4 regions of the Variovorax sp. Root434 genome follow, and region 4 is predicted to be linked to each of the others. Evidence: predicted binding sites of a transcription regulator. Region 4 holds the regulator's gene; each other region holds the start of a gene.
The links. Region 4 encodes sigma-54, which starts transcription at its own class of promoters, with help from an activator protein. Its sites were predicted from a motif close to TGGCANGNAANCTGCTTT; they were not measured.
Positions count from the first base shown of each region.

Region 1 (3,890 bases), on a different contig from region 4:
GCATCGCCGAAGTCGTTGGCGCGCAGCCCGCTGCGCGAATGCGCAAGCGCGTCGGCCAGCACTTCCTTGCCGACGCCGACGGCGGAAGTCGCCGTGTAGGCGCTGATTTGGAGAGGAGAAATTCGGGACGGCACGATCTTGTAGGGCTTGCTGGCAGACGGGTGCGCGGAAAGGGGCGCGGGAAGGGAAAAGAAAACGAATGTATAGCGCCCGCAGCCTACCAGTTGCGCGGTGCGCGCAATGTCGGCTGTTTCCTATAAGGCCCAGGCCCTATTGACGGTCCGCGGGCCTTGTGGTCGCCGTAAGCCGCGAGGCCAAAGCCACCAGCACCAGCACCGGCAGGCCGAGCATCGCGGTGGAGATGAAGAAGGTGCTGTAGCCAAAGGCATCGACGAAGGCGCCCGAATAGCCGGCGATGAACTTCGGCAGCAGCAGCATCAGCGAGCTGAACAGGGCGTACTGCGTGGCCGAGTAGCTGATGTTGGTCAGGCTCGACAGGTAGGCGATGAAGGCCGCCGAGGCGATGCCGCCGGCCAGGTTGTCGGCCGAGACCACCGCGATCAGCGCCGTCAGATCGTGCCCGCGCGAGGCCAGCCACGCGAACAGCAGGTTGCTGGCCGCGCTCAGCACCGCGCCCAGCATCAGCACCCGCATCACGCCCAGGCGCATCGACAGCACGCCGCCGACGAAGGCGCCCACCAGCGTCATGATCACGCCGTAGATCTTGCTGACTGTGGCCACCTGATCCTTGGTGAAGCCCATGTCCACGTAAAAAGGGTTGGCCATGATGCCCATCACCACGTCGCTGATGCGGTAGATGGCGATCAGCGAGAGGATCAGCGCGGCCTGCCACCGGTAGCGGCGGATGAAGTCGGCGAAGGGCTCGATGAGCACGCTGCGCAGCCATTCGGCCGCGTTCTTCGCCTTGGGCAGCACGCGGCGCACCGGTTCGGGCGACAGCAGCACCGTTAGCACCCCCACCGCCATCGAAGCGGCCATCACCAGGTACGCCGTCTTCCAGGCGCCGTTCTGGTAGCCGGCGGTGGCGGCTTCGGCCACCGACATCTCGGCCCAGGCCGCCACCCACAGCACCCCGGCGCCGGCCCAGATCATCGCGAGCCGGTAGCCCGTCTGGTAGGCGGCGGCGAGCGCGGCCTGCTTGCGGGTTTCGGCCGACTCGATGCGGAAGGCGTCCAGCGCGATGTCCTGCGTGGCCGAGCCGAAGGCCACCAGCAGCGCGCACCAGATCAGCGGCGCGAGGCCCTGGCGCGGGTCGTTCAGCGCCATGCCGATCAGGCCGGCGATCACCACGCACTGCGCCAGCAGCAGCCAGCCGCGCCGGCGTCCGAGCAGCGTGGTCAGCGGCGGCAGCGGCAGCCGGTCGACCAGCGGTGCCCAGACCCACTTGAAGCCGTAGGCCAGCCCGACCCAGCTCAGGTAGCCGATGGTTGTGCGGTCGATGCCCGCTTCGCGCAGGCGAAAACTCAGGGTGCCCAGCACCAGCAGCAGCGGCAGCCCGGCCGAGAAACCCAACGCCAGCATGCGCAGGGTGGCGGGCTCCAGGTAGACCTTCAGCGCGTCGCGCCAGGGCGGGGAAGAGGCGGTGGGGGTTTCTGCGGAAGGTACGGACATGAGCCTCGGATTGTCCATGAGTGCAGGGGGGCGTCGGCCCGGCCTTTGTCTTCATTTGTTCCTATGATCCGGCTCCTATGTGCACACGATGCGATCTCCCTGTTTCCGCCATCTCCACCGCTACCGCCGCTTCCGCATGGAATCCCCGGCGGGCCTTCCTGCTGGCGGCCGCCGGCGCCGCCTTCAGCGGCACGGCGCTGGCGCAGGTCAATGTCGGCAATGCCTCGGTCGCGCGCAACCTCGTGCCGGCCGACAGGATCGAGGCAGCCGGCGTGCAGCAGTACGGCCAGCTGCTCGAACAGGCGCGCGCCAAGAACGCGCTCGCGGGCGACGACAACCCGCAGCTGCAGCGCCTGCGCGCCATCGCGAAGCGCCTCATTCCCTTCGCCACGCCCTGGAATTCGCGCGCCCGCGACTGGAAGTGGGAGGTCAACCTGATCGGCAGCAAGCAGATCAACGCCTTCTGCATGCCCGGCGGCAAGATCGCCTTCTTCACCGGCATCCTCGAACAGCTCAAGCTCACGGACGACGAGGTCGCGATGGTCATGGGCCACGAGATGGCCCACGCGCTGCGCGAGCATGCGCGTGCCCGCCTCGCCAAGAGCGCGGGCACGGGCGCGGCGCTCTCCATCGGTGCGCAGCTGCTCGGACTGGGGCAGATGGGCGACCTGGCGGCGCGCGCCGGCACGCAGCTCCTCACGCTCAAGTTCAGCCGCAGCGATGAGTCGGAGGCCGACCTCGTGGGGCTCGAACTCGCGGCACGTGCGGGCTATGACCCGAAGGCATCGGTGTCGCTGTGGCAGAAGATGGCCACGGCGTCGAAGAACCAGGGCGGGCTGAGCTTCCTCTCGACGCACCCGAGCGGGCCGGACCGCATCGCGAAGCTGGAGGCGACCCTGCCGAAGGTGGAGACGCTCTACCGGGACGCGAAGAAGAGCTGACTTGCCTGACTCCCTCTCCCCTGGGCAGAGGTGAGGGTGGCGGCCTTCATACGAGGGCCGCGCTTCTTCGCCCGCACCTGCCCTCACCCCAACCCTCTCCCCCAGGGGAGAGGGAGCAACGCCCCCATCCCCTGAATTGATCCGCGCGACCTCGCGTCGCCGCTGGCACGCCGCTTGCATCTCAACTTGTACACATGTTTGGATGCCTGATGATGGTGCATGAAGAAGATGGATCGCCCGCCGCCGCCTGGATCGCCAGGTTCGCGCAGCCCATGGCGCACGCCCGGGCTGGCGAAGCCCCCGGCTCCGTCCTGCCGCTCGCCGGGCTGCGCTTCGCGGTCAAGGACAACATCGACGTGGCCGGCGTGCCCACCACCGCCGCCTGTCCGGCCTTTGACCGCCTGCCCCCGGTCCACGCGGCCGTGGTGCAGCGCCTGCTCGAAGCCGGTGCATCGCTGGCTGGCAAGACCAACCTCGACCAGTTCGCCTGCGGCCTGAACGGCACGCGCTCGCCTTACGGCGAGGTGCCCAATGCCTTCGACGCGCGCTATGTCTCGGGCGGCTCCAGCTCGGGCTCGGCCTACGTGGTGGCGGCCGGCGAGGTCGACTTTGCGCTGGGCACCGACACCGCGGGCTCGGGCCGCGTGCCGGCCGGGCTCAACAACATCGTCGGCCTGAAGCCCTCGCGCGGCCTGCTGAGCACCTTCGGCGTGGTGCCCGCTGCGCAGAGCGCGGACTGCGTCTCCATCTTTGCGCGCACCGTCGCCACCGCGGTCGACGTGCTGCTCGCTTGCGCCGGCCACGACGCGCGCGACCCCTATTCGCGCGACCTGGCTTTGCGCCGCGAGCCGCTGCCAGCGCACTTCCGCTTCGGCGTGCCCGACAGGCTGAGCTTCTTCGGCGACGCCGCCGCCGAGCAGGCGTTCAACGACGCGACTGCGCGGCTGCTGGCAATGGGTGGCTCGCCCGTCACCATTCCCTACGCCCCGCTTGCGGAGGCTGCCGCGCTGCTCTATGAAAGTGCGCTCGTCGCCGAACGCTACGCCGCGGTGCGCGAGTTCTTCGACGCGCATGGCGACGAAGTGATCGAGCCCGTGCGCGGCATCTTCGCGAGCGGCCGCAGCTACACCGCCGCCGACGTGTTCGAAGCCCAGACGCGGCTGCGCGCCATTGCGCAGCAGGTCGAGCCGATGTGGCGCGACATCGACGTGCTGCTCGTGCCCACCGCGCCCACGCACTACACCCGTGAGCAGATGCGTGCCGATCCGGTGGTGCTCAACCGCAACCTTGGCGCGTACACCAACTTCGTCAACCTGC
Region 1 covers NZ_LMEK01000002.1:99,107-102,996, reverse strand. The annotation lists gene ASD05_RS04155 (beta-ketoacyl-[acyl-carrier-protein] synthase family protein) at 1-134, opposite strand, end outside; gene ASD05_RS04150 (AmpG family muropeptide MFS transporter) at 271-1,632, opposite strand; gene ASD05_RS04145 (M48 family metallopeptidase) at 1,710-2,573, shown strand; gene atzF (allophanate hydrolase) at 2,783-3,890, shown strand, end outside.
Region 1: a site for sigma-54 is predicted at 2,737-2,754, ahead of atzF (allophanate hydrolase). Genes of this name have one in related genera too.

Region 2 (3,890 bases), on a different contig from region 4:
CAGCTGGTTCACCGGCAGCCCCGAAGCCGCGCACGAGACCGCCTTCCGCAATGCCAGCCTGCAGGCGGGCTACCTGCTGCTCGCCGCGCGCGCGGTCGGCCTCGACGCCGGGCCGATGTCGGGCTTCGACAAGGCGAAGGTCGATGCCGCCTTCTTCGAGGGCACCGACTGGACCACCAACTTCCTCATCAACCTGGGCCACGGCGATGCGTCGAAGGTGTTCGGCCGCCTGCCGCGGCTGCCCTTCGACGAGGCCTGTGTGCTGGCCTGAAAGAGTCACGACATGCTGAACGCCATGGCCTCCCACCCTGCAGCATCGAACCCACCCGGCCTGCCTACGGGCCTGCCGAAGGCCGACTACCGCAATGCGATGGCGCGCCTGGGCGCCGCAGTGAACATCATCACCACCGACGGCCCCGCAGGCCGCGCCGGCTTCACGGCCTCGGCCGTGTGCAGCGTGACCGACGAACCGCCGACGCTGCTCGTGTGCCTGAACCGCTCGGCCTCGGTGTACCCGGCGTTCAAGGCCAACGGTGTGCTGTGCGTGAACGTGCTGGCCGCGGGGCACCAGTCGCTCTCCGCGCTGTTCGGCGGCAAGACGCCGATGGACGAACGCTTCGCCGCCGGCAACTGGAGCCACAAGACCACGGGCTCGCCGATGCTCGACAACGCGGCCGTGTCCTTCGACTGCCGCGTGGTGCATTCAACGAGCGCGGGCACGCATGACGTGCTGTTCTGCGAAGCGGTGGCCATCGCCATCGGCGGCGCGGCGCAAGGCTTGATCTACTTCGACCGGCGCTATCACGAGATCGCGGCGCCACCGCAGCACTGACGCTTCTTACCCTTCTGCATTCGCAGGCAATGCCTTTGAATTGCTCCTTCCCCCTTTGGGGGAAGGCTGGGATGGGGGCAGGCAGAGCGCTCGATGGACACGCTGCTTGCCCCACCCCAACCCTCCCCCAGAGGGGGAGGGAGCAAGGCAAGATTCAGCGGGGCGCAATGCCCTGCAGCACGATGCGCTGAACGTTCTCCACGGTCTGCTCGAAGAACGCCGCATCGTCCAGCGTGTGGCCCGTCAGTGCCTGCACCTGTACGCCGAAGTCCGCGTAGTGCTGCGTCACCGCCCACAGCGCGAAGATCAGGTGATGCGGGTCGACCGGCGCCAGCTTGCCGGCCTCGATCCATGCGCGAATCACTTCCGATTTTTTCTCCACCAGCGTGCGCAGCTCGCGGTCGAGTTCGTCGCGCAGCAGCGGCGCGCCCTGGATCATTTCGAGGCAGAACAACCGCGACGCATCGGGCCGGTCGCGCGACACCACCAGCTTGCGGCGGATGTAGCCGCCGATGGCCTCGCCCGGGTCCTGCTCGGCGCTGAAGCCGCGCAGCGGTTCGAGCCACAGCGCCAGCAGGTCGCGCAGCACATTGACGTAAAGCTCTTCCTTGTTCGCGAAGTAATAGAGCAGGTTGCTCTTCGACACATCGGCGCGCGCCGCCACCTGGTCGATCGACGTGCCGTGCAGGCCGAAGCGCGAGAACAACCCCAGCGCTGCACCAAGGATCGCACTGCGCTTGTCCTCGATCTGGCGCAGCCGGCGATTCACCGCGGACGCGCTGCGCACCGCGGGCTTGGCGCGCTTGCGCACCGGGCTCTCTTTGCTGGCGCTTGCGGCCAGCGCTTTGGTCTTCGGCATCTTCCCTCGCTCTTGTTCATGAATCGGCAAACGGCGCACCACTGTAAGGCCACGGTGCATCGCCTTGCGCCGCAGTTGCCTTCGCGGCGCAAGGTTGCGCACCATGCTGACGCGACGAATGCGTTTTGTCCATTTGGTCCAACTGGCACAGACGTTGCATGGCGAAAGGCATGCCAAGCATGAGGAACCTGCCATGACCCTGCTGTCCGTCCCCATCATCGATCTCGCGCCCTACTTCGCCGGCACCGCCGAAGGAAAGGCGGAGGTCGCGAAGAAAGTCGACGAAGCCTGCCGCAGCATCGGCTTTCTCGTCATCACCAACCACGGCATTTCGCCGGACCTGATCTCCCGCGTGTCCTCGCTCTCGCGCAGGTTCTTCGACATGCCGCTGGCAGAGAAGCGCAAGGTCGACCGCCCGCGCGAAGACGCCGTGCGCGGCTACAGCGCAGTGGGCGAGGAAGGCCTTTCCTACAGCCTCGAAGAGGCCGCGCCCGGCGACCTGAAGGAGTCGTTCTCCATCGGTCCCTCGAACGTGCCCGACGACGACTACCACCGCGGCCCCGCAGCCGGCCCGCACTTCGAGCCCAACAGCTGGCCGCCCATCGAAGGCTTCAAGGAAGCCTACGAGGGCTACTTCGAGGCAATGAGCGATCTCTCGCGCTCGCTGATGCGCGTCTTCGCGCTCGGCCTGTCGCTGCCCGAGACCTTCTTCGACGACAAGATCGACAGGCACATCAGCATGTTCCGCGTGCTGAGCTATCCGCCTCAACGCGAACAGCCACTGCCCGGCCAGCTGCGTGCGGGCGCGCACAGCGACTACGGCAGCCTCACCATCGTGCTGCCCGACGACAAGGGCCTGCAGGTGTTCAACAAGGCCGGCCAGTGGGTCGACGTGCCGCAGGTCGAAGGCGGCCTGGTGGTCAACATCGCCGACCTCATGATGCAGTGGACCAACGACCAGTGGGTGTCCACGCTGCACCGCGTGATCAACCCGCCCTTCGAGGTGGCGAGCACCAATCGCCGGCAGTCGCTGGTGTTCTTCCATCAGCCCAACTACGACGCGATGGTCGAGTGCTTGCCGAGCTGCCTCGCGCCGGGCGAAGAGGCGAAGTACGCGCCCATCTCGTCGGGCGACCACCTCACATCGAAGTTCGTCAAGCAGACGACCTTCGGCGGCACCAAAGTGACGGCCTGAACGCATGGCCCACCTGTCTTACGTCAACGTCTTCGCGAAGGACGTGGTCGCGCTCAGCGGCTTCTACCAGCGCGTGTTCGGCTTCGCCGAGATCGAGGCGATCCGCTCGCCGATCTTCCGCGGGCTGGACACCGGCAAGTCGAGCCTGGGCTTCAACGCGCTCGATGCCTACGAACTGCTGCACCTGAGCGAGTTCTCGGACACGCGCGGTGTCAAGTTCCTGCTGAACATCGACGTCGACAGCCAGGCCGACGTCGACCGCATGGTGCCCGTTGCGCTCGAAGCGGGTGCCACGCTCGTCAAGCCGCCGTACGTTACCTACTACAACTGGTACCAGTCGGTGTTGCTGGACCCCGAAGGCAATGTGTTCCGCATCAACTTCATGATGTGACGCGCACTGCTCGCTCCGATTTTCTCGTCCCTCCCTTTCTTCAAAGCCCCTCACCAAAGGTAGTTCCATGCAGCAGCTGCGCACCCTCACTCCCGGCCTGGGCCTCGCGATGACCATCGCGGCCGGCGGCGCGTTCTTCACCACGCTGCCCGCCGCGGCCGCCGATGGCTTCACGCTGAAGGACAAGCCGAAGATCGCGATGCTCTACTTCGGCCCGAAGAACGACGGCGGCTGGACGCAGGCCTTCGACGAAGCCCGCGCGAAGGTCGAGAAGGAAATCGGCCAGAAGATCCAGTTCGTCGAGAACGTGCCGGAAGACGCCTCGGCCATCAAGCCCGCGGCCGAGAAATTCATCCAGCGCGGCGCCAACATCGTGATCGGCACGGCCTTCGGCTACTCCGACAGCTTCAAGGACCTGGCCGCGAAGTACCCCGACGTGGCCTTCCTCAACGGCTCGGGCACCACCAACGGCAGCAACCTCGAATCGTTCTACGGCCGCACCTACGAGAGCCAGTATCTCTGCGGCATGGCGGCCGGCGCGGCCTCCAAGACCGGCAAGCTCGGCTTCGTCGCGGCCAATCCCTTCGGCGTGGTGAACTGGACCATCAACGCC
Region 2 covers NZ_LMEK01000005.1:46,866-50,755, forward strand. The annotation lists gene ASD05_RS06360 (malonic semialdehyde reductase) at 1-271, shown strand, start outside; gene rutF (NADH-dependent FMN reductase RutF) at 284-832, shown strand; gene rutR (HTH-type transcriptional regulator RutR) at 987-1,691, opposite strand; gene ASD05_RS06375 (isopenicillin N synthase family dioxygenase) at 1,885-2,886, shown strand; gene ASD05_RS06380 (VOC family protein) at 2,891-3,277, shown strand; gene ASD05_RS06385 (BMP family ABC transporter substrate-binding protein) at 3,345-3,890, shown strand, end outside.
Region 2: a site for sigma-54 is predicted at 1,835-1,852, ahead of ASD05_RS06375 (isopenicillin N synthase family dioxygenase). Genes of this name have one in related genera too.

Region 3 (3,890 bases), on a different contig from region 4:
GCCATGATGCGGCGCCAGCAGCACGTCGGCGCGCAGCAATTCCGGCGTGCGCGTGACGAGCGCGGTCTCCTGCAGCCGCTCGATGTCGCCGGCCAGCAGCGCCACGGCGCGGCCGCTGTCGATGCGCAGCACGCACGACACCGCATTGGGTTTGGTGAAGCCGCGGTAGTCGGTGTCGAACGGATGCAGCACCTCGAAGCGCACGCCGTCCCAGCTCCAGGCCTGCCCCGCTTCGCAACGCCGCGCCGCACGCATCGCCTGCAGCGGGTGCGTGGCCTCGATGGAACTCAGCAGCGCGGCCTGTGACTGCATCGCGAGCACCGCGGGCGCGCCGCCGGTGTGGTCGAGGTCGCGATGGCTCAGCACCAGCGTGTCGAGGCGCTCGCCGTACGCCCGCAGCAACGGCACGAGCACGCGATGGCCGGCATCGCTTTCCAGGCTGTAGCGCGGGCCGGCGTCGTAGAGCAGGCTGTGCGTCGCGGTGCGCACGAGCACCGCGTTGCCCTGGCCGACGTCGGCAGCGAGCAGTTCGAATTCGCCCGCCGCGGGCCGGGGTGCCTGCCACAGCAGCACCGGCAGCAGCAGTGGAATGCCGAGGGTGCGCAGCGACCAGGGCAGCCGCATGGCCAGCAGCGCGCCACCGGCCACGCCGCAGGCGGCCATCCACCAGGGCGGCGCGGCCACCGAGAGCGTGGCATACGGCAGTCCGGCCAGCCATTGCAGCAGCAGCGCCAGCACCTGCACGGCGCGGGCCGCCAGGTCCCACAGCGGCGCCACGGCCACGCCGAGCATCGCCAGCGGCGTGATCACCAGCGTGACCCAGGGGATCGCCACCGCATTGGCCAGCAGGCCGATCAGCGAAACCTGCTGGAACAGCAGCAGGCTGAGCGGCGTGATCGCGAGCGTGATGACCCACTGCTCGCGCAGGAACTGGAGCAGCCGGAAAGACGCGCCGGCCTTCCGCTCTCCGGGCACCCCGGCGTCGGTGGCGAACAGCACGCCCACCGCCACGAAGCTGAGCCAGAAACCCGCCTGCATCAAGGCCCAGGGATCGAGAGCGACCACCACGGCCGCCGTCAACAGCCACACATGCGGCCAGGGCCAGCGCCGGCCCGTGAGGCGCAGCAGCGCGGCCGCCGCCAGCATCCAGACCGTGCGCTGCGAAGGCACGCCCCAGCCGCTGAACAGCGCATAGAGCGTGGCGAGCAGCACGCCGCCCACCAGCGCGGCCTGCTGCGCGGGCACGCGCAGCATCAGCCGCGCGCTGCGCCGCCAGAGCAGGCCGACGACGTGCGCGGCCAGCCAGGCGAACATGGTGACGTGCAGGCCGGAGATCGACATCAGGTGCGCCACGCCCGTGGCGCGGAAGACGTCCCAGCCCGAGCGGTCGATGGCGCTCTGGTCGCCGGTGACCAGGGCCGCGATCACGCCTGCCTGGGCGCGGTCGGGCACGCGTTCGAAGACGGCGTCGCGCACGGCTTCGCGTGCGCGCTCGATGGGATGCCGCCGCGTAGGCGCAACGAGCGCGGGCGCCGCATCGCGCGCGCCGGTTCGCACATGGCCGCCGGCGCGCAGGCCCTGCTCCCACATCCAGAGTTCGCTGTCGAAGCCGTGGGGGTTGCGGTTGCCGTGCGGCGCCTTCAGGCGCACCGTCAGGCGCCATCGCTCGCCGGCGTGGAGGGAGCCAACGGTGCTGGCCGACGGCGTCCGGCCTTCGGACGCCCGATCCCACAGGCCTGAGCCTTCCGAATACCAGCCGAGGGCAATGCGATCAGGCACGGTGGGCCGCCCCTCCTCCCCGGGGTCGGCCCAGCCCGCAGACTCGACATCCAGACGGAACCGCGTCCCGCCCTCGCTGCGCTGGGGCATCTCCGACACGACACCGGTGACCTGCAGGTCGCGCCCTTCGAGCGCCGGGTCCAGCGCACCGCTCGCGTAGACGGCGGCGCGCCATCCCGCAAGCCCCGCACCCGCCATTGCGCCGCACACGAGCGAGGCCATCAACAGCCCCCGGCCCGACAGGCGCCGCCACCACAGGCCGGCCCCGGCCACGAGCAGCAAACCCGCATACACCCATGCCCGCCAAAGCCCCGCCTGCTGCAACTGCAGGACCGCACCGAGCAGCGAACCACACAGCGCCGCGAACACCCACGATCTGCCCGCGGCGGCGCCGGACGCGCGAAACGGCGTCAACGAGAAACTCCCGAACCCATGATGCAAACCCTCCCCAAAGTCACGCTCAGTGGCGCGTTAATTGCTTTGCAACTGGGCTAGTATGCGTCTCACAAGAGACATCTTTTCGATGCAATCTCGCAGCACTGCACATAAAAACGCATGTCCATTCACGCCGCTCTCCACCACGTCACCCACTACAAATACGACCGCCCGGTGCAGCTGGGCCCACAGGTCGTGCGCTTGCGGCCCGCGCCGCATTGCCGCAGCAACGTGATCTCGTACTCGCTTCGGGTCGAGCCGGCCGAGCACTTCGTCAACTGGATGCAGGACCCGTTCGCCAACTACCAGGCGCGGCTGGTGTTTCCCGAGAAGACGCGCGAATTCAAGGTCACGGTCGACCTCGTGGTCGAGATGGCGGTTTACAACCCCTTCGACTTCTTCCTCGAGCCGCAGGCCGAGAACTTCCCCTTCAAGTACACGGCCTCGCAGGCCGAAGAGCTCGCGCCCTATCTCGTGGCCGACCCGGTCACTCCGCTGCTGGAGGCCTACCTCGACAAGGTCGACCGCAAGGAGCAGCGCACCATCGACTTCCTGGTCGGCATCAACCAGCAGGTGCAGCAGGACGTCAACTACCTGATCCGCATGGAGCCCGGCGTGCAGACGCCGGAAGAAACGCTCGCCAGCGGCAGCGGCTCCTGCCGCGACTCGGGCTGGCTGCTGGTGCAACTGCTGCGCCACATGGGCCTGGCCGCACGCTTCGTCTCGGGCTACCTGATCCAGCTCACGCCCGACGTGAAGGCGCTCGACGGCCCGAGCGGCACCACGGTCGACTTCACCGACCTGCACGCCTGGTGCGAGGTGTTCCTGCCGGGCGCAGGCTGGATCGGCCTCGACGCCACCTCGGGCCTGCTGGCCGGCGAAGGCCACATTCCGCTGGCCTGCACGCCCACGCCGTCGAGCGCCGCGCCCATCGAGGGCGGCGTGGATGAGTCGGAGGTCGAGTTCGGCCATGAAATGAAGGTCACGCGCATCTACGAATCGCCGCGCGTCACCAAGCCCTACACCGAAGAGCAATGGTCCGAAGTGCTGGCCCTGGGTGACGCCGTCGATGCGCGCCTGAAGGCCGGCGACGTGCGCCTCACCATGGGCGGCGAGCCCACCTACGTGGCCACCAGCGACCGCGACGCGCCCGAATGGAACACCGACGCGCTCGGCCCCACCAAGCGCGGCTACGCCACCGAACTCGTGCACAAGCTGCGCGCCGAGTACGGCAAGGGCGGCTTCCTGCATTTCGGCCAAGGCAAGTGGTACCCGGGCGAGCAGCTGCCGCGCTGGGCGCTGTCGATCTTCTGGCGCGCCGACGGCCAGACGCTGTGGCACGACCCCGAGCTCTTCGCCGACGAGCGCTTTCCCACGCAGTACACGAGCGAGGACGCGCGCCGCTTCACCACCGTGCTGGCGCACAAGCTCGGCCTGACCGAGCGCTACATCCAGCCCGGCTACGAAGACATTTACTACTACCTCTGGCGCGAACGCCGCCTGCCGGTGAACGTCGACCCCTTCGAGTCGAAGCTCGACGACGAACTCGAACGCGTGCGCCTGCGCCGCGTGTTCACGCAGAAGCTCGACGCGGTGATCGGCTACATGCTGCCCATCGAGCCCGGCAACGCAAACAGCGATGCACCCGCGCTCGCCGGCCCCGGCTGGAAGACCGG
Region 3 covers NZ_LMEK01000009.1:59,419-63,308, forward strand. The annotation lists gene ASD05_RS09755 (DNA internalization-related competence protein ComEC/Rec2) at 1-2,193, opposite strand, end outside; gene ASD05_RS09760 (DUF2126 domain-containing protein) at 2,335-3,890, shown strand, end outside.
Region 3: a site for sigma-54 is predicted at 2,244-2,261, ahead of ASD05_RS09760 (DUF2126 domain-containing protein). Genes of this name have one in related genera too.

Region 4 (3,890 bases):
ACGTCAAGTTCATCCGCAACGCCACGATGCGCCGCCTGATCGGCGCCACGCCGAACGACGAAAGCCAGGGCGCGCTGATCGTCTACGACCAGAGCAACGACACCTACACGGTCAACGGTTCCACCGTGCCGCCGAACACCGCCGTCAACGCGGCCGCCCCGGGTGGCCGCGTGAAGACCATCCTGACCCCCAAGGCCGCGACCGCGCCGGGTGCACCCGCGGCGGGAGCCCCGTCCGGCGCCAAGGCGCCGCCGCCAGCGCCCACCCCGGCGCCCGGCAAGGGCCTGCGCCCGAGCACCACGCTCGGTGACGAGGGAGAAACCCGCAAGTGATCGAATCCGTTGTATCGCAGGACGCCAACAGCACGCCGGGCAGCCGCCTGGTCGCGCGCGGCCTGAAGAAGAGCTATGGCAGCCGCACGGTCGTGAAGGACGTCTCGCTCGACGTGCAGAAGGGCGAAGTCGTCGGGCTGCTCGGGCCGAACGGCGCGGGCAAGACCACCTCGTTCTACATGATCGTGGGGCTGGTGCGCGCCGATGCGGGCGACATCACCATCGACGGCGAGCCCATCGCCCACATGCCGATCCACCGCCGCGCCCGCATGGGCCTGAGCTACCTGCCGCAGGAAGCCTCGATCTTCCGCAAGCTCACGGTCGAGGAAAACGTGCGCGCCGTGCTCGAGCTCCAGAGCGAGCCCGATGCCAACGGCAAGATGGCACCGCTGTCGAAGCAGCACATCGAAGAGCGCCTGTCCGAACTGCTGGCCGACCTGCGGGTGGACCACCTGCGCGACTCGCCCGCGCTGGCGCTGTCGGGCGGCGAGCGCCGCCGCGTCGAGATCGCACGCGCGCTGGCCACCCAGCCGCGCTTCATCCTGCTGGACGAGCCCTTCGCCGGCATCGACCCGATCGCGGTGATCGAAATCCAGCGGATCATCAGCTTCCTGAAGGAGCGCGGCATCGGCGTGCTCATCACCGACCACAACGTGCGTGAAACGCTGGGCATCTGCGATCACGCGTTCATCATCAGCGACGGGCATGTGCTGGCACAAGGTACACCCTCGGAGATCGTCGACAACGCCGAAGTACGCAGGGTGTACCTGGGCGAACACTTCCGGATGTGATCGTGCGGCGAGGGTCAAGGATCATCGTGGCCACCGTCCGCGCGGAGCTTCCTCGCGGGGGCCGCCGCGCACGGCCGCCCGAAGCGGCCGGCCCGCCCCCGGTAGGGGGTTGGCGTAGCGCGAAGCGCGCAGCCTGGGGGGGAGCCATTTCCTCATGAAGCAAGGGCTGTCCCTTCGCGTCTCGCAGCATCTGGCACTGACGCCACAGCTGCAGCAGTCCATTCGGCTGTTGCAGCTTTCCACGCTCGAACTGAGCCAGGAAGTGGAGCAGATGCTGGACGAAAACCCGTTCCTCGAACGCACCGCGGAAGAAGCGGCGCGCGAGGAATTCGGGCTCGACACGGCCGATGCGCCGGTTCCGCGCGATGAGGGCGAGAGCGACTTCGCGCCTTCGGCCGCCAGCGCGCCCGCCGAGACCACCAGCACCACCACGGCGGATACCGACGGGCCGGCTGCCGAGATCACCGAGCGCGAGCCCGACTGGGAGGGCGACGGCACCGTCGACATGGCGGCGCCCGACGACAGCGAGTGGGGCAGCGACGCGCCCGCGCGCCAGAACAACCTGGGCGACGACGAACGCGCCGACGCCACCGAACTCGCGCGCAGCCAGGAGTCGCTGCAGTCATTCCTGCACCGCCAGGCGCTGAGCCTGCGGCTGAACGAGAACGACAGCGCCGCGCTGCGCTTTCTCATCGAATCGCTCAACGACGACGGCTACCTCGAAGACTCGCTGCCCGCGCTGGCCTCGGGCCTGGCCGGCGACGACAACGACCAGTTCGACGACCTCGTGCATCACTTCCAGGTGGCGCTCGGACTGTTGCAGAGCCTGGAGCCCGCGGGCGTAGGCGCGCGCGACCTCGGCGAATGCCTGTGCATCCAGCTGCGCGCCATGGCCAGCGAGGACGAGACCGACGAAGAGGCGCTGGTCCGCAAGACCGCCATCACCGTCTGCAAGCAGCCGATGGAGCTGCTTGCGCGCCGCGATTTCAAGCGCCTGGCCACGCTCACCCGCAGCAGCGAGGAGCTGGTGCGCTCTGCGCTGCAGATCATCGCGCGGCTGGAGCCCAAGCCGGGCCGGCGCTTCGTCGACGTGGAGCGCAACATCGTCATTCCCGACGTGATCGTCACCAAGACCGGCCGCGGCACCAACGTGAAGTTCCGCGTCATGTTGAACCCCGAGGTGATGCCGCGCCTGCGCGTGCACGACATCTACGCCGGCGCGCTCAAGTCGCACAAGGGCGAGGGCAGCCAGGCGCTGTCGCAGCGGCTGCAGGAGGCGCGCTGGTTCATCAAGAATATCCAGCAGCGTTTCGACACCATCCTGCGCGTGAGCAATGCCATCGTCGAGCGGCAGAAGAGCTACTTCGTGCATGGCGAACTTGCGATGCGCCCGCTGGTGCTGCGCGAGATCGCCGACGAACTGGGCCTGCACGAGTCGACCATCTCGCGCGTGACCACCGCCAAGTACATGGCCACGCCGTTCGGCACCGTCGAGCTCAAGTACTTCTTCGGCTCGGCGCTGGGCACCGAGACGGGCGGCAATGCGTCGAGCACCGCGGTGCGCGCGCTGATCAAGCAGTTCGTGAGTTCCGAGAGCATCAAGAAGCCGCTGTCGGACAGCCAGATCTCCGAGATGCTGAAAGAGCAGGGCATCGAGTGCGCACGCCGCACCGTGGCCAAGTACCGCGAGGCGCTGCGCATCGCGCCCGCCAACCTGCGCAAAGCCCTGTAGAAAGACGCCGATGACCCGTCGCCTGCTGTCGCGTTGTGGGCACTGGGTTTTCGTCATGGCGGCGGTGTTGCTGTTCGCCGGCTGCGCCACCCTGCCCGACGAGGCCCCGCGCGCACCCACCAAGGCCATGGCGGTGTCGGCCGACACCGCCCTCGGCAAGCTCGCGCTGGCCTCGCAGCCCGACCCCGACCTGAGCGGTTTTCGCCTGATGCCCGGTGGCGACTTCGCCTTCGACACCCGCATCCAGCTGGCCCGCCGCGCCCAGCGCACGCTCGACGTGCAGTACTACCAGATCGAGAACGACGAGACCGGCCGCTACCTGCTGCGCACCCTGCGCGACGCCGCCCAGCGCGGCGTGCGCGTGCGGGTGCTGATGGACGATCTCTACACCTCGGGCGAGGACGAACTGCTGCTCGGCTTTGCCGCCACGCCCAACGTCGAGCTGCGCCTGTTCAACCCGTTCCCGGCCGGGCGCGCGAGCATCCTGAAGCGCTTCACCGCCTCGCTGTTCGACTTCAGCCGCGTCAACCGGCGCATGCACAACAAGCTGTTCATCGCCGACGGCGCGATGGCGGTGGCGGGCGGGCGCAACATCGGCAACCAGTACTTCACGCGCACCGCGGGCGAGAATTTTCTCGACCTCGACACCTTCGTCACCGGCGCGCTGATCCCGCGGCTGGGCAGCCTGTTCGACCAGTACTGGAACAGCATCTACGTGCGGCCGATCCAGTCGGTGGTGCGCAGCGAGCTGTCGGCCGAAGAGCTGCAGCGCCGCTTCGACGCCGCCACCGGCCCCGACACCACGCCGCCGCCGCCGAAGCCCGCGCCCAACGACCTGCTCGGCTACAGCCCGATGGTGGAAGACCTGAACGCCGGCAAGCTCGGCCTGATCTGGACCACCGCCGAGGCCTACGCCGATTCGCCCGAGCGCGTGATCGGCAAGACCGCCTCCTACGGCGGCGTGCCGCTGCTCGACGTCGACAGCGTGCGCTACAACGTGGTCGAGCAGATGCGCCGCGCGCGCTCCGAGGTGAC
Region 4 covers NZ_LMEK01000003.1:138,379-142,268, forward strand. The annotation lists gene lptA (lipopolysaccharide transport periplasmic protein LptA) at 1-332, shown strand, start outside; gene lptB (LPS export ABC transporter ATP-binding protein) at 329-1,123, shown strand; gene rpoN (RNA polymerase factor sigma-54) at 1,278-2,855, shown strand; gene ASD05_RS05340 (phospholipase D family protein) at 2,866-3,890, shown strand, end outside.